One region of the Halomonas sp. KM-1 genome, then DNA from elsewhere that is predicted to be linked to it. Evidence: predicted binding sites of a transcription regulator. Region 1 holds the regulator's gene; each other region holds the start of a gene.

Evidence for each region. The regulator sigma-54, encoded in region 1, starts transcription at its own class of promoters, with help from an activator protein. The targets are predictions, from matches to a motif close to TGGCACNNNNNTTGCTNT.
Region 2: a site for sigma-54 is predicted at 2,072-2,089, ahead of B8115_RS00780 (amino acid ABC transporter substrate-binding protein). Genes of this name have one in related genera too.
Region 3: a site for sigma-54 is predicted at 2,676-2,693, ahead of B8115_RS18430 (CmpA/NrtA family ABC transporter substrate-binding protein). Genes of this name have one in related genera too.
Region 4: a site for sigma-54 is predicted at 1,912-1,929, ahead of B8115_RS13150 (urease accessory protein UreD). Genes of this name have one in related genera too.

The regions. Positions count from the first base shown of each region.
Region 1 covers NZ_BAEU01000141.1:63,606-67,780, reverse strand. Annotated here, with positions in the region: gene B8115_RS17760 (HPr family phosphocarrier protein) at 1-46, opposite strand, end outside; gene rapZ (RNase adapter RapZ) at 49-969, opposite strand; gene ptsN (PTS IIA-like nitrogen regulatory protein PtsN) at 1,016-1,486, opposite strand; gene hpf (ribosome hibernation-promoting factor, HPF/YfiA family) at 1,493-1,801, opposite strand; gene B8115_RS17740 (RNA polymerase factor sigma-54) at 1,910-3,331, opposite strand; gene lptB (LPS export ABC transporter ATP-binding protein) at 3,507-4,175, opposite strand, start outside.
Region 2 covers NZ_BAEU01000014.1:16,651-20,825, reverse strand. Annotated here, with positions in the region: gene ahpC (alkyl hydroperoxide reductase subunit C) at 1-70, shown strand, start outside; gene ahpF (alkyl hydroperoxide reductase subunit F) at 245-1,801, shown strand; gene B8115_RS00780 (amino acid ABC transporter substrate-binding protein) at 2,156-3,184, shown strand; gene B8115_RS00775 (amino acid ABC transporter permease) at 3,293-4,175, shown strand, end outside.
Region 3 covers NZ_BAEU01000146.1:33,080-37,254, reverse strand. Annotated here, with positions in the region: gene B8115_RS18440 (ABC transporter ATP-binding protein) at 1-344, opposite strand, end outside; gene ntrB (nitrate ABC transporter permease) at 350-1,207, opposite strand; gene B8115_RS18430 (CmpA/NrtA family ABC transporter substrate-binding protein) at 1,209-2,591, opposite strand; gene B8115_RS18425 (sigma 54-interacting transcriptional regulator) at 2,881-4,175, shown strand, end outside.
Region 4 covers NZ_BAEU01000117.1:19,054-23,228, forward strand. Annotated here, with positions in the region: gene urtC (urea ABC transporter permease subunit UrtC) at 1-203, shown strand, start outside; gene urtD (urea ABC transporter ATP-binding protein UrtD) at 200-1,039, shown strand; gene urtE (urea ABC transporter ATP-binding subunit UrtE) at 1,039-1,737, shown strand; gene B8115_RS13150 (urease accessory protein UreD) at 1,965-2,858, shown strand; gene B8115_RS13155 (urease subunit gamma) at 2,876-3,178, shown strand; gene B8115_RS13160 (urease subunit beta) at 3,189-3,509, shown strand; gene ureC (urease subunit alpha) at 3,506-4,175, shown strand, end outside.

The DNA.
Region 1 (4,175 bases):
CATGGAGGCCGCGTTTGTTGGTCAGGGTCAGCTTGCGGCTGGGCACGCTCAGGTTTCCTTGCGTTCGGATGGCGCTGCGGTCGTCTCCTGCGTGGCAGTGACCGGTATATGAATGCCGAGTTCGCGGTGGCGCAGACGCACGTCGGGCTGCTGCTGGGCGAGGTGTCGGGCGAGACGTTCGGCCAGATACACCGAGCGATGCTGGCCGCCGGTGCAGCCGATGGCCACCGTGAGGTAGCTACGATGGCTGTCGCGATAGGCCGGCAGCCAGCGTTCTACCCAGGCGACGATGTCCTCGTGCATCTGGTGAACCAGCGGATACTGTTCGAGGAACTCCACGATACTCGCTTCGCGACCGGTCGCCGCACGCAAGCGCGGGTCCCAGTACGGATTGGGCAGACAGCGGGCGTCGAACACGATGTCAGCGTCGAGCGGTACGCCACCCTTGAAACCGAACGACTCCACCGTGAGGGTCAGCTGGTCGGCACGATGGCTGGCCACCTGCTCGGTGATGCGCCCACGCAGATCGTGCACCGAAAGCCGCGACGTATCGATGATCAGGTCGGCGAGGTTGCGAATCTCGCTCAGTGTCGTGTCTTCCGTTTCGATGGCTTCGCTCAGGGTCATGTCCCTGTCTCGGGTCAGCGGGTGCCGGCGCCGGGTGGCGGAGTAGCGCTCGATCAGGATCCGCGCATCGGTGGTGAGGTAGACGATCTGACAGTCGACCTGCTTGGCGCGCAGCTCCTCCAGCAGCCTGGGGAACCGTTCCAGCGCGTGAGGAAGATTGCGCGCATCGATGCTTACGGCGATGCACTGCTGTGCCGTGGGTGAGCCGCGCAGCTCGTCGACCAGCGAGCCGAGCAGCATCGCCGGAAGGTTGTCGATGGCGTAGTAGCCGATGTCTTCGAGCGCCTGCAGTGCGATCGACTTGCCGGAGCCTGAGCGGCCGCTGATGATCACAAGCTGCATTACGTTTCTCCTGATCAGGGGCTGGCCGAGCGGCAAGGGGTAGCGGTCAGGCCGAAGACTGTCGTCGGATGGCGTCGATCAGACGCTCGTGAAGTTCGCGCTGGCTTTCGCACTTGCGCAGCCGTGAACGGGTCTCGGCATCGTTCATCACGCCGGCTACCTGGCTCAGCAGCGACAGATGCGTATCGTCGGCCTCCTCGGGTACCAGCAGCACGAAGACCAAGTCGACCGGTTCGCCGTCGATGGCGTCGAAATCGATGGGCTCGGCCAGCTTGAGGAAGGCGGCGACTGGGCTGTGGCAGTGCGGGCTTCGCGCATGCGGAATGGCGACGCCATTGCCGATGCCGGTGCTGCCCAGTCGCTCACGGCCGATCAATCGGCCGAAGACCTCCTGGCTATCGAGGCTCGGGGTGTTCTGCGCAATGAAGGTGCTGAAAAACTCCAGCACCCTCTTCTTGCTGCCCCCGGGAACGTCGAACAGCGCGCGTTCAGGGGGCAGTATGGTTTCCAGTGTCATGGCAACTCAGCGAATGCCGGCGCCCTGGGCGCGGGCCTGGGCCTTTTCCTTGTGCTTGACCAATTGGCGGTCGAGCTTGTCGGTCAGCGCATCAATGGCGGCGTACATGTCCGGGTCGGAGGCTTCGGCATGCAGGTCGGCACCGGCGGCATGCAGCGTGCAGGCGGCCTGTTGGCGCTCCTTCTCGATGGACAGGGTGACCTGGACGTTGGTGATGTTGTCGTAGTGCCGTTGGACGCGGCTAAGCTTCTCGCTCACGTAGTCACGCAGGGAATTGGTCAGTTCAACATGATGGCCGGTGATGTTGACTTGCATGACAAGCTCCTTCGTCCTTCGAGTGGTGGTTTGATTGTAACCCTTTTTGCCTCCTTGCAAACCCCTCCGAACGACGCTCTTGTCCGCTGTCAACGCTGCGTTTCGACTTCAACGAAAGCGCTTGCGTTCGCTCGAGGAGGGTATCCCCAGCGCTTCACGATACTTGGCCACGGTGCGGCGCGCCACCTGAATGCCGTCGTCGGCCAGCAGCTCCACCAGGCGGCTGTCCGAGAGCGGCTTGCGCGGTGGCTCGTCGGCGATCAGCTTGCGAATGCGGGCGCGAATCGCGGTGCTGGAGTGAGCGTCTCCCTCGCCGTTGCCGCCGACATGGCTGGAGAAGAAATACTTCAGTTCGAATACGCCGCGCGGCGTGTGGATGAACTTCTGCGTCGTCACCCGCGATATGGTCGACTCGTGCATCTCCACGGCCTGGGCGATGTCGGCCAGCACCAGGGGCTTCATCGCCTCCTCGCCCTGCTCCAGGAAGTCGATCTGGCGGGCCATGATCTCGCGCCCCACCCGCAGCAGGGTGTCGTTACGGCTGGCCAGGCTCTTCATCAGCCAGCGAGCTTCCTGAAGGTGGTCCTTGAGAAACTGGTTGTCCTGGCTCTTGTCGGCGCGCCGCACCAGGGCGACGTAGTCGGGCTGGATGCGCAGCCGTGGCAGCGCTTCGGCATTGAGCTCCACGCGCCAGCCGGACTCGTCGTGATAGGCGACCAGGTCGGGGGTGATGTAGTTGCTGCCGACCTCGGCATAGTCGCTGCCGGGGCGGGGGTTCAGGGAGCGTACCAGAGCAATGGCGTCGTCGAGGGCCTCGTCGTCCAGGCTCAGGCGGCGCTTGAGCAGGCGGCGGTCGTCGGCGGCCAAGGCCTCGAGAAACTGGCGCACCAGGCGGCGTGCCTGGGGCAGCAGGGGAGTGTCGTCAGGCAGGGTGGCGAGCTGCAGCATCAGGCATTCGCGTAGATCCCGGGCGAAGACACCGGTGGGTTCGAACTGCTGCAGGCGCAGCAGCACCTGCTCGACCTCGCGGGTGGGCAACCCCTCGAGGCCCTGGCGCCGCAGGCCGTCGCGGATCTCTTCCAGCGGCTGGGTCAGGTAGCCGGTGCCGTCCACGGCATCGATCAGGCTCTCGGCAATCTGGCGCTGACGCTCGTTCACATCGATCATCGCCAACTGCCACATCAGGTGGCCGGCCAGCGTCTGCCCAGAGGCCTGGCGTTCGAAGTCGGGGCCTTCACCGGTGGCGCCGGCGGTGCCGCTGCCATGATCGGGATAGGTATCCGTCCAGTCGCTGTCGGTGGAGAGCTCACCGGGAATTTCGCTGGCCCAGTCGTCGCTCTGGGGGTCGCTGACGGCCTGTTCGCCGAAGCCGTCGTCGAGCTCCAGCATGGGATTGGACTCGAGAGCTTGCTGGATCTCCTGGCGCAAGTCCAGGGTGGAGAGCTGCAGCAGCGCGATGGCCTGCTGTAGCTGTGGTGTCATGGTCAGCTGAGTGCCGACTCGCAGTTGCAATGATGCTTTCATGGCCATGAGAATAATGGGCTCATTTGCCGGAAAGACTCTACCCTAGACTGGCCGAGGATCACTTGCAAGAGCTCAAGGCTGCAATAAGCATGCCATCGGCAATATTCATGCCTGTTAGAAGGTTTTAATTTAAGATCAGGTTCTTGCTTGTCAGAGCGGAATGCGCTATGGACATGGCGCACTAAAGGCGGAAGTCTTCACCGAGATAGACTTCGCGCACGCGTCGGTTGGCCAGGATGGCTTCGGCGTCACCTTCCGCGATGATCTGGCCGTCGCCGACAATGTAGGCCGAATCGCAGATATCCAGCGTCTCGCGAACGTTGTGATCGGTGATCAGCACGCCGATGTCGCGGGCCTTCAGCTGGCGGATGATGCCCTTGATCTCGCCCACCGAGATCGGGTCGACCCCGGCAAAGGGCTCGTCCAGCAGAATGAAGGCCGGCTCGGTGGCCAGCGCCCGGGCGATTTCCACTCGCCGCCGCTCACCCCCGGACAGGCTCATGCCCAGGTTGTCGCGGATGTGGGTGACGTGAAAGTCCTCCAGCAGCTGCTCCAGGCGCTGCTGACGCCCCTGACGATCCAGGTCCTTGCGTGTTTCCAGGATTGCCATGATGTTGTCGGCCACCGAGAGCTTGCGGAAGATCGAAGCTTCCTGAGGCAGATAGCCGATGCCCGCCTTGGCGCGCTCGTGCATGGCGCTCTTGGAGAGGTCGAGATCGTCGATGCAGACGTTGCCGGCATCGGCCTTGACCAGCCCCACGATCATGTAGAACGAGGTGGTCTTGCCGGCACCGTTGGGGCCGAGCAGCCCCACAACGCAGCCCTGTTCGATGGAGAGACTGATGTCGTG
Region 2 (4,175 bases), on a different contig from region 1:
CTGCCCGGCCAAGTGGAAGGAAGGCGAGCAGACTCTCGCTCCGTCCCTGGATCTGGTCGGCAAGATCTAATCGGTCTTTCCTGACCCGCGGGCTCGCTTCCGATCCCGTGTGTGTTCCCGCCCGGGCATGTGCTGCCCGGGCGATTTTCCGATACGTGCAAGCCCATGCCTGTGCCGACGCCACGTCAGCGCTGAGAGCATCGTCTTGCCATTTTCCAGCCCAGACATGAAGGAAACCGCTGTCATGTTGGACGACAATCTGAAAAGTCAGCTAAAAGCCTACCTGCAGAAGGTCACGCAGCCGTTCGAGATCGTCGCATCCCTCGATGACGGCGCGAAATCCCAGGAGCTGCATGGGCTGCTGAAGGACATCGTCGCCCTGAGCGACAAGATCACCCTGCGCCTGGACGGTACGGATGCGCGCAAGCCTTCCTTCGCCCTGAACCGTCCCGGCGAGGAGCCCGGCGTGGTCTTCGCCGGTATCCCCATGGGCCACGAGTTCACCTCGCTGGTACTGGCGCTGCTGCAGGTGGGCGGTCATCCGCCCAAGGTCAGCGACGACACCCTCGCCCAGATCAAGGCGCTCGAAGGCGAGTTCCATTTCGAGACCTACTACTCGCTGTCGTGCCAGAACTGCCCCGACGTGGTGCAGGCGCTCAACCTGATGGCCATCTTCAACCCGGGCGTGCGCCACGTCGCCATCGACGGCGCGCTGTTCCAGGACGAGGTCGAACAGCGCCAGATCATGTCGGTGCCGAGCATCTACCTCAACGGCGAACCCTTCGACCAGGGGCGTATGAGCCTGGAGCAGATCCTGGCCAAGGTCGACACCGGCGCGGCCCAGCGCGAGGCGGCCAAGCTCAACGAGAAGGATGCCTTCGACGTGCTGGTGGTGGGCGGTGGCCCGGCCGGCGCCGCAGCGGCCATCTACGCCGCGCGCAAGGGAATCCGCACCGGCGTAGCGGCCGAACGCTTCGGCGGCCAGGTGCTCGATACCATGGCCATCGAGAACTTCATCTCCGTGCCCTACACCGAAGGCCCCAAGCTGGCCGCGGCCCTCGAGCAGCACGTCACGGAGTATGAAGCCGACATCATGAACCTGCAGCGTGCGGTCAGGCTGATCCCGGCCGCCGACCAGGGCGGCGAGCATGAGGTGGAGTTCGCCTCCGGCGCGCGCCTCAAGAGCAAGACGCTGATTCTCTCTACCGGCGCCCGCTGGCGCGAGATGAACGTGCCAGGCGAGGCCGAGTACCGCAACAAGGGCGTGGCTTACTGCCCCCACTGCGACGGTCCGCTGTTCAAGGGCAAGCGCGTGGCGGTGATCGGCGGCGGTAACTCCGGCGTCGAGGCGGCCATCGATCTGGCTGGCATCGTCGGTCACGTAACGCTGATCGAGTTCATGGACGAGATGCGTGCCGACGCGGTGCTGCAAAAGAAGCTGCGCAGCCTGTCCAACGTCGAGATCATCCTCGGCGCGCGCACCACCGAAGTGAACGGCGACGGCACTCGGGTCAACGGCCTGTCGTATGAGGAGCGTGCCAGCGGCGAGATCAAGCGGCTCGAGCTGGAGGGCATCTTCGTCCAGATCGGCCTGGTGCCCAATACCGAGTGGCTTACCGATTCGCCCATCGAGCTCTCGTCGCGCGGCGAGATCGTGATCGACGAGCGCGGCATGACCTCGGTGCCCGGTATCTTCGCCGCCGGCGACGTCACCACCGTGCCCTACAAGCAGATCGTCATCGCCATGGGCGAGGGCTCGAAGGCCGCACTTGGCGCCTTCGACTATCTGATTCGCCACTGACGCCCTAATACGTCACTGACGTCCGCGGCCGGCAACGGGAACTCGTTGCCGGCCGCCGCTTCACTCGATGCCCCGCAGGCCATGACCTGCAGGGCATCGTCTTTTCAGCGGTCTCGATCTCCGCCTGGCGCTCCTCCTTCCAGGTGGCACTCTGCAGGTGCAAGTGGGCTGCCGGTAGGCTCTGGGCGCACTAAGGCGGTGCGCTCTCACAGGACGGATCGCCTTGGCTGCGACCGTTGAATAAGTGTTTTGCCTGCTCTATCCCTGTCCTGGAACAATCCTTGCTAAGGTGCTGGGCACATGCCCAGGCATGCATCACTCAAGAAGACCAATAACCCATCGAGGATATTTTTCATGCGTGACAACAAGAACAAGTGGCTACTGGCCACTTCCGCAGCGGCACTGGCACTGGGTAGCGCCTCCCTGGCCTCGGCCAACACCCTGCAGAACACCCTCGAGCGTGGCGCCGTCCAGTGTGGCGTCAGCGACGGCCTGCCGGGCTTCTCCGCCCCCGACGACCAGGGCGAATGGCAGGGGCTGGACGTCGATGTCTGTCGTGCCGTGGCAGCTGCGGTTTTCGGCGATGCCGAAGCCGTGCGCTACATCTCGCTGAACGCCGTGGAGCGTTTCACCGCGCTGCAGTCCGGCGAGGTCGACATCCTTTCGCGCAACACCACCTGGACCACCACTCGCGATACCACTCTGGGCCTCAACTTCGCCGGTGTGAACTTCTACGACGGTCAGGGCTTCCTCGTCTCGCGTGACCTGGGCGTGAGCAGCGCGAGCGAGCTCGACGGCGCTGCGGTCTGTATCCAGTCGGGTACTACTACCGAGCTGAACCTGGCCGACTACTTCCGTGCCAACGGCATGGAGTTCGACCCCATCGTTTTCGATACCTCCGAGCAGACCGTAGGCGGCTTCGAGGCTGGCCGCTGTGACGTGCTGACCTCCGATACCTCCCAGCTCGCCGCACTGCGCATCCAGCTTTCCGATCCCGACAGCGCTGTGGTCCTCTCCGATGTCATCTCCAAGGAACCGCTGGGCCCGGTGGTGCGCCAGGGCGACGATCAGTGGTTCAACATCGTCAAGTGGTCGCTGTTCGCCATGCTCAACGCCGAAGAGCTGGGCGTGACCAGCGAGAACGCCGACGAGATGCGCGACTCCAGCAACCCGGACATCGCCCGCCTGCTCGGTCAGGACGGCAACTACGGCGAGGGCATGGGCCTCGATGCCAACTGGGCCTACAACATCGTCAGCCAAGTGGGTAACTACGCCGAGAGCTTCGAGCGCAACGTGGGCATGGACTCACCGCTGCAGATCGAGCGTGGTGCCAACGCCCTGTGGACCGACGGTGGCTTCCAGTACGCTCCGCCGATTCGTTGATCGACCGCCCGAGTCACCTGAGGTGCCTCGATCCAACCCTGCCCCGGCCCGGACACCCCAGGCCGGGGTTTGATAACTGCTTGACGGATCCAGGCGGAGAGTCCCTTCATGTCCGTTCGCTCCAAGGCTCACTCGCTGGGCCCCAAACCGCCTTTCTGGCGCGACCGCGCCAAGCGCGCCCTGATCTTCCAGGCGCTGCTGATTGCCGCTGTCATCGCTTTTCTGCTCTACATCATCGGCAATACACAGGCCAACCTGGCCGCCCGCGGCATCACCACCGGCTTTGGCTTTCTCGAAAGAACCGCCGGATTCGGCATCGGCCAGACCCTGATCGAATATTCGTCCCAGAGCACCTACGGTCGTACCTTCGTGGTGGGCCTGCTCAATACGCTGCTGGTATCGGCACTGGGTATCGTGGCCGCCACCATCATCGGTTTCATCGTCGGTATCGCGCGGCTGTCGCCCAACTGGCTGATCGCCCGGCTGGCCAGCGGCTATATCGAGATCTTCCGTAACATTCCACTGCTGCTGCAGATCTTCTTCTGGTACTTCGCCGTGCTGCGGGCCATGCCCGGTCCGCGCGATAGCCTGGCTTTCGGCGAAGTCATCTTTCTCAACGTACGCGGGCTGTTTCTGCCCGAGCCATTGTTCGAGTCGGGCTTCGGCCTGATCCCGCTGGCCTTCGGTATCGCCGTGGTCGCCAGCATCGCGCTGACGATCTGGAACAAGCGCCGCCACGAGGCCACCGGCAAGCGCCTGCCTGCGGGCTGGATCTCGCTGGCCTTGATCGTCGGCCTACCGCTATTCATTCTGGTGGCGACCGGTGTGCCCGTCACCTGGGACGTGCCTGAGCTGCGCGGCTTCAACTTCCGCGGCGGCATCACCATCATCCCCGAGTTCCTCGCTCTGTGGCTGGCGCTATCGATCTACACGGCGTCGTTCATCGCCGAGATCGTACGCTCCGGTATCCAGGCGATCTCCCATGGTCAGA
Region 3 (4,175 bases), on a different contig from region 1:
CTCTCCTTCCACTCGGGCCAGCGGGCACGCACGCCGAAACGCACGTTCTCCAGTGCCGTGAGCCACGGCAGCAGGCTGTAGTTCTGGAACACCACGCCGCGCTCGAGGCTGGGGCCGTCGATCTCGCGGCCATCCATGATCATGGCGCCGTCGCTCAGGCTGTCGAGCCCGGCCAGGGCGTTCATGATGGTCGACTTGCCGCAGCCGGAGTGGCCGATGATGCAGACGAACTCGCCCTTCTGCAGTTGGAAGCTGACTTTCTCGAAGACCGTGAGATCCGCGCTGCCCTTGCTGCCGGGAAAGCGCTTGGCGGCCTGTTGAACTTCCACGAAGGCATGACTCATGGCGCTTACTCCTGATAGGTGACCAGCCGGGCGACGGAGGAGAGCGCGAGGTCGAGCAGCATGCCCACCACGCCGATCACCAGAATCGCGAAGATCACGCTGGTCAGGTCGAGGTTGTTCCATTCGTTCCACACGAAGTAACCGATGCCGGTGCCACCCACGAGCATTTCGGCGGCCACGATCACCAGCCAGGCAATGCCGATGGAGATGCGCATGCCGGTGAGGATGGTGGGGGCCGCGGCGGGCAGGATGACCTTGAAGGCCGTCTTCAGCGGCGACAGCTCGTGGGTACGGGCCACGTTGACCCAGTCGCGGCGCACACCTGCCACACCGAAGGCAGTGTTGAGCAGCATCGGCCAGATCGAGCAGATGAAGATCACGAAGATGGCCGAGGCCTCGGCGTCGCGAATGATGAACAGGGCCAGCGGCATCCAGGCCAGCGGCGAGATCGGCCGCAGCACCTGGATATAGGGGTTGAGCGCGCGGTACATCAGCGGCGACATGCCGATCAGAAAGCCCACGGGAATGGCGATCACCGCCGCCATCAGATAGCCGGTGAGCACCCGGTAGAGCGAATAGCCGAGCTGAATGCCGATGCCCTTGTCGTTGGGGCCGGCGTCGTAGAAGGGGTTGGAGAGCTCGACCCAGGCGCGTTCGAGAATCGCCGAGGGCGGCGGTACCCGTGCCGTCTCGTCGGCGCCTCCCATCAGCAGCTCGTATTCGCTGAGCTCCTCGCCGCCGCCCAGCACGGGCGCACGCTCGAGACCTTCCCACAGGCCCAGGCCCACGACCAGCAGCAGCACGGCCAGCAGTGTGGCCCGAGCGTTCAGGCTCAGTTTCCATTCGGTGGTGGTGCGGTCCATGTCAGCTCCTCCTCAGCGCGAAGCTCTCGACGTAGGCTTCGGGCTCGGTGTAGTCGAAGGTCTTGCCCATGATCTCGAACTGGCGGGCGTTCTCCTCCGGGGCGTCGTAGCCCAGTTCGCGCATCACCTCGCGGGCATCGGTGGCGAGATAGACGTCGCGGGCGATCTGCTGATAATCGATGTCGCCGTTGATGTAGCCCCAGCGCTTCATCTGGGTGAGGATCCATATCGCCATCGAGTGCCAGGGGAAGGGATCGAAGTCGATGCGGTCGGGCACGTTCTGCACGTTGCCCAGGCCATCGGCGAAGCGCCCGGTCAGCACCTGTTCGATCACCGTTACCGGCTGGTTGAGATAGGCGGCGGGGGCGATGGCCTCGGCGATCTCGGCGCGGTTGGCCGGGTCGGAGGAGTACTGGGTGGCATCGACGATGGCGCGCAGCAGGGCGCCATAGGTGTTGGGGTTCTCGCGAGCGAAGCGCGCGCTGGTGGCGAAGGCGCAGCACGGGTGGCCGTCCCAGATCTCCTTGGTCAGTAGATGGATGAAGCCGATCCGCTCATAGACCGCGCGCTGGTTGAACGGGTCGGGAGAGAGAAAGCCGTCGATGTTGCCGGCGCGCAGGTTGGCGACCATCTCGGGCGGCGGGATGACGCGAATCTGGATGTCCCGATCCGGATCGAGACCGTGTTCGGCCACGTAGTAGCGCAGCAGGAAGTTGTGCATCGAGTACTCGAAGGGCACGCCGAAGGTGAAACCGCGCCACTGCTCGGGGTCGCGCTTGTCCTGATGGTCGTTGTGCAGCACGATCGCCTGGCCGTTGACGTTCTCGATGGCCGGCGCAACGAAGTGCCGCGAACTGGAGCCGGCGCCCAGGGTCATGGCCAGCGGCATCGGCGTCAGCATGTGGGCGGCATCGAAGCGGTCGTTGAGCGAATTGTCGCGGATCAGCGCCCAGCCCGCGGCCTTGATCACGTTCACGTCGAGCCCGTAGCGTTCGTAGAAGCCCATGGGGTGGGCCATGATGATCGGCGTGGCGCAGGTGATGGGGATGAAGCCGATATCCAGCTGGCTCTTCTCCAGCGGCCCCAGGCTCTCCTGGGCGGCGGCCTTGATCGCGCCCAGCGGCAGAATGGTAGACAGCGCTGCCGCCACGGTACCGCCGCCGACCAGCTTCATGAACTGGCGGCGATGCATGTCGCTGTGGCCGAAGATGCCGCGCACCAGAGCGCTCTCCACGACGCGATCCATCATCGCTTCGCTGTCGCGTGGGGCGTCGCTGGCATCATCGCGGCTGGCCGAACACTCACCACAGCCGCAGTGGCGGCCATGGACCAGTGACTGACGATGATCGAACGGGTTTCCCAGACTGTTGTGATCGTTGTTCATGTGGTTCCCCTCGAGAACGCAGGTAATCGATTGCCTGCACTCGCCTGGTGCATGGGGACAAGGCGTGCCGGCACTCTCTCCTGCCAAGCGAGTCACGTGCCATTCCTCGTGCTTTTCTTTCTAGTTTCGTAAAAACAATGGCTTGCAGGATGAGAGAGAGTGGCGGGAAAAGGCGACGATATGCGACGAAATTCCGTCATTGACGATATCTCGTTGCTTTCACGACGAAATGTCGTCACTGGTACGCTGCTTGTATGGATCAGGGCAGACTTCCTGTTGGAGTTCCACCATGTCTCTGCCCCAGGTACCGGAGCGCTTTGCCTTCGATCATGCCCCCATCGCCATGCTGCTGGCCGATCCCCGGGCCGACCGGCTGCTGGCCGCCAACGCCGAGGCGTGTCGCCTGCTGGGTGCCGACTTCGAGCGGCTCGCCTCACGCCCCTTCAGCCACTGCCTGGGACCTTCGTTGCCGATGTGGGTAGCGTTCAGCGACGAAACCCAGCAGCGCTCACCGGCCTGGTCCGACGACCTGCTGCTGTTCGATGTGCAGCGCGCTCCGCGCCGGGTGGAGGTGTACGGGCAGGCGCTGGACGAGCATTGCTTGATGTTCGGCGTGATCGAGCTCGACAAGGCCGAGCAGCGCCGGGCGCGGGCCGAACTGTGGCGGCGTCACCGTCGCGGTCATGTGGGCTGGGAGCGGGTCGAGCAGGTGTTCGAGCGCATCGAGCGGCAAAACCAGTTGATCCTGGGCGCCGCCGGGGAGGGCATCTACGGGCTCGACGCCGAGGGCCGCACCACCTTCGTCAACCCGGCCGCCGAGCGCATCCTGGGCTGGAGTAGCGAAGACATGGTCGGCCATGACGCTCACCTGATGTTCCACCACACCCATGCCGACGGCAGCCACTTTCCTGTGCAGCAGTGTCCGATTCACGCCTCCTTCAGCGATGGTCAGGTGCATCGGGTCGACAACGAGGTGTTCTGGCACAAGAACGGCGAGGCGATCCCGGTGGAGTACACCAGCACGCCGATCTTCGAGACCGGGCGGCTGGTGGGCGCCGTGGTGCTGTTCCGTGACATTCGCGAGCGCAAGCGGGCCGAACAGCAGCTGCGCGATGCCCTGGCCGAGGTGGAATCGCTAAGGCAGCGCCTGGAGCTGGAGAACCAGTATCTGCAGGAAGAGATCACCGCCGAGATCAACCATCGTGAGATCGTCGGCGAGAGTCCGGCAGTGGCCCACCTGGTGCGCCAGATCGCGCTGGTGGCGCCCACCGACGCCAACGTGCTGGTCACCGGCGAGTCGGGCACCGGCAAGGAGCTGATCGCCCGAGCGATCCACGCCGGCAGCAGCCGCAGCGACCGGCCGCTGATTCGGGTCAACTGTGCGGCGATTCCCCGCGACCTGTTCGAAAGCGAGTTCTTCGGCCATGTGAAGGGAGCCTTCACCGGTGCGGTGAGCGATCGACCGGGACGCTTCGAGCTGGCCGATGGCGGGACCCTGTTTCTCGACGAGGTGGGGGAGATACCGCTGGAGCTGCAGAGCAAGCTGCTGCGGGTACTGCAGGATCAGCAGTTCGAGCGAGTGGG
Region 4 (4,175 bases), on a different contig from region 1:
CAGTGATCGGGGCGATACTGGTCAACTACGCCAAGACGGTATTCACCGGGGCGATGCCGGACGCCTGGCTGTTCGCCCTGGGCGGACTCTTCGTGCTGGTCACGGTGTTCCTGCCCAAGGGCGTGGCAGGGCTGCTGGCGCTCAGGCTACGCCGCCGTCGCGACGCTGACGGTTCGTTTTCCGGCAAGGAGGCATCGGCATGAGCATTCTGCGTTCCCTGGCCAGCCGTGATCGGGTATTCGATTTTCTGGTGCCCGCGGAGTCGCCGGTAGACGTGCGGCACGGGCCGATCCTCTACCTGGAGGATGTGACGGTCAGCTTCGACGGCTTCAAGGCGATCAACGATCTCAACCTGACCATCGACGACGGCGAGCTACGCTGCATCATCGGACCCAACGGCGCCGGCAAGACCACCATGATGGACATCATCACCGGCAAGACCCGGCCCGACAGCGGCCAGGTGTGGTTCGGCAGCCGTCACGACCTGCTGAGCATGAACGAGCCGGATATCGCCAGTCTCGGCATCGGCCGCAAGTTCCAGAAACCGACGGTGTTCGAGGTGCTCACGGTGTTCGAGAACCTGGAGCTGGCGATGGCCGCCGACAAGCGCATCCTGCCCACGCTCACTGCGCGCATGAACGGTGAGATACGTGATCACATCGACGAGGTGCTGGAGATCATCGGCCTGAAGGCGCTGCACGCCCGCCCGGCGGGCATTCTTTCCCACGGCCAGAAGCAGTGGCTGGAGATCGGCATGCTGCTGATGCAACGACCGCGTCTGCTGCTGGTGGACGAACCGGTGGCCGGCATGACCGAGCAGGAGATGGAGCGTACCGCCGAACTGCTCACCGGGTTGGCGGGAAAACAATCTGTTGTCGTGGTCGAGCACGATATGGGTTTCGTGCGCTCCATCGCGCGCAAGGTGACGGTGCTGCATCAGGGCAGCGTACTGGCGGAGGGCAGCATGGATCAGGTCTCCAGTGACCCACGGGTGATCGAAGTCTACCTCGGCGCCGAAGTCGAGGAGGAGACGCTCTAATGCTGGCAATCGACAAGCTCAACCAGTTCTATGGCGAGAGCCACACCCTGTGGGATCTCGACCTGGCCGTGCCAGCGGGGCAGTGCACCTGCGTGATGGGCCGCAACGGGGTGGGCAAGACTACCCTGATGAAGGCCATCATGGGCGAGGTGAAGGTCTCCTCTGGCAGCATTCGCTATGCCGATGATGTGGAGCTGACCAAGCGTCGGGTGGAAGATCGCTCGCGTCTCGGGATCGGCTACGTGCCCCAGGGGCGGCAGATTTTTCCCTTGCTGACCGTGGAGGAGAACCTGCGCACCGGTCTGGCGGCTCGCGGAGATGGTCGACGCACCATTCCGGAGCGCATCTATGAGCTCTTCCCGGTGCTCAAGGAGATGGAGCACCGCCGGGGCGGGGATCTCTCCGGCGGCCAGCAGCAGCAGTTGGCCATCGGTCGTGCCCTGGTGATCGAACCCCGCTTGTTGATCCTCGACGAACCGGGCGAGGGCATTCAGCCCAATATCGTCACCCTGATCGGCGAGGTGATTCGCAAGCTGATCGAGGAGGACGGTCTCACCGTGCTGCTGGTGGAGCAGAAGCTGCCTTTCGCTCGTAAGTACGCCGACCGTTTCGTGATCATGGATCGCGGCAGGCCGGTGGCCAAGGGGGAGATCGCGGAACTCTCCGATACGCTGATCAAGGAACACCTGACGGTATAGGGCGGCTGTGACGACGACTGCACCAGAAAGGTGCTATTAGCGACAAGGGCGCGCGAGATTGGTGCGAAATTACTGATCTGACGCACCAAAAAGAGTCGGTGGGACGTGTATACGCCCCGCCGAATTTTTTATAAGGCATTGTTTATAAAAGCGTGTCGGGGCGATTCACCAAGCTGGTACGTCCCTTGCTGAAGGGTTGGTCAGACACGCCATGCCATGAGCCGCCAATGACCGCTTTCGCCACCTCTGCTTTCGCCAAGCCAGCAACGCACTCCGGCCATCGCTTCGATGCCGAGCGTCACTGGGCGGCGTCGCTGGCGCTCGGCTTTGACTGCCGCGATGGGCGCACGCGTATGGTCGAGGCGTGCCACCGCGGCCCGCTGCGGGTGCAGCGGCCTTTCTATCCGGAAGGGCGAGATGGCGCCTGCCACGTTTACCTGCTGCACCCGCCCGGCGGGTTGGTCAGCGGTGATGCCTTGAGCATCGCCGCGCGGGTCGAGGCGCAAGCCCATGCGCTGCTGACCACGCCGGCCGCCAACAAGCTCTACCGGGCCGACAGCCACGGCGTGGCGTGGGAACAGCGCACCAGCCTGAAGGTATCGCCGCACGGCATTCTCGAATGGCTGCCCCAGGAGACCATCGCCTTCGATGGCTCGCGGGGCATGCAGGAGACGCTCATCGAACTCGACGCGGGCGCACGCTGCCTGGGCTGGGAAGTGCTGGCGCTGGGCCGGCCGGCGAGCCGGCTGCCCTATGTATCGGGACGCATCGATCAGCGCTTCCGGCTGTTTCGCGATGGCAAGCCACTGTGGCTGGAGCGCCAACCGCTTGACCCGGCACATCCGCGCTTTGCCGGTCGCTGGGGCCAGGGTGGCGCCAGCGTGCAGGCCACCCTGTGGGCCGTGGGTCTCGCCGACGAACCCGCAGCCATCGAGGCGCTGCGCGATGCGATAACGGCGAGCCCGCGCTGGGCGGTGACCGTGCGCCACGGCGTGCTGTTGTTGCGTTACCTGGGTCATGAACGCAACGAAGCCTGGGAGATCTGCCGGCAAGCCTGGGCCTGCCTGAGGCCACTGCTGATCGGTGTGCCCGCTCATCCGCCCCGTATCTGGTTCACCTGACTCACCAGGAGAGACGCATGGAACTGACCCCGAGAGACAAGGACAAGCTGCTGCTGTTCTCCGCCGCCCAGTTGGCCGAACGACGCCGGGCACGCGGCCTCAAGCTCAACTATCCCGAGGCCGTGGCGCTGATCAGCTTCGAGATCATGGAAGGCGCGCGCGATGGGCGCAGCGTGGCCGAGCTGATGAGCTACGGACGCGAGATCCTCGGCCGTGACGATGTCATGGACGGGGTGGCCGAGATGGTGCACGAGGTGCAGGTCGAAGCCACGTTTCCTGACGGAACGAAACTTGTGACGGTGCATACACCGATTGTCTAAGGAGCCATCCATGATTCCCGGTGAGTATCAATTACAGGACGGCGAGATCGAGCTCTGCGCCGGGCGCGAGCGGATCACGCTGGAGGTGGCCAATACCGGCGACCGGCCGATCCAGGTCGGCTCCCACTATCATTTCGCCGAGACCAACCCGGCACTGGTCTTCGACCGTACGAGGGCGCGCGGCTTTCGCCTGGACGTGGCGGCGGGCACGGCGATTCGCTTCGAGCCGGGCCAGACCCGTGAGGTTACGTTGATCCCCTTTGCCGGCAGTCGCCATATCTACGGTTTCCGCGGCGAGGTAATGGGATCGCTTGAAGGAGGTGAGGCATGAGCACCAGCATCAGCCGGCAGGCCTATGCCGACATGTACGGCCCCACCGTAGGCGATCGCGTGCGCCTGGGCGACACCGAGCTGTGGATCGAGGTGGAGCGCGACGCCACCCACTATGGCGAAGAGGTTAAGTTCGGCGGCGGCAAGGTGATTCGCGACGGCATGGGCCAGAGCCAGCGCGCCGACGCCACGGTGATGGATACCGTGATCACCAACGCCCTGATCCTCGACTGGTGGGGCATCGTCAAGGCCGATGTGGGCATCCAGGCGGGCCGTATCGCGGCCATCGGCAAGGCGGGCAACCCCGACACCCAGCCCGATGTGGAGATCGTCATCGGCCCCGGCACCGAGGTGATCGCTGGTGAGGGCAAGATCCTCACTGCCGGCGGCATCGACGCGCACATCCATTTCATCTGCCCGCAGCAGGTGGAAGAGGCGTTGATGAGCGGCATCACTACCATGCTTGGCGGCGGCACCGGACCTGCCACCGGCAGCAATGCCACCACCTGTACGCCGGGCGCCTGGCACATCGGTAGGATGCTGCAGGCGGTGGACGAGCTGCCGATGAACGTCGGCCTGCTTGGCAAGGGCAATGCCAGCTTGCCTGAGGCACTCGAGGCGCAGATCGAGGCCGGGGTGATCGGCCTCAAGCTGCACGAGGACTGGG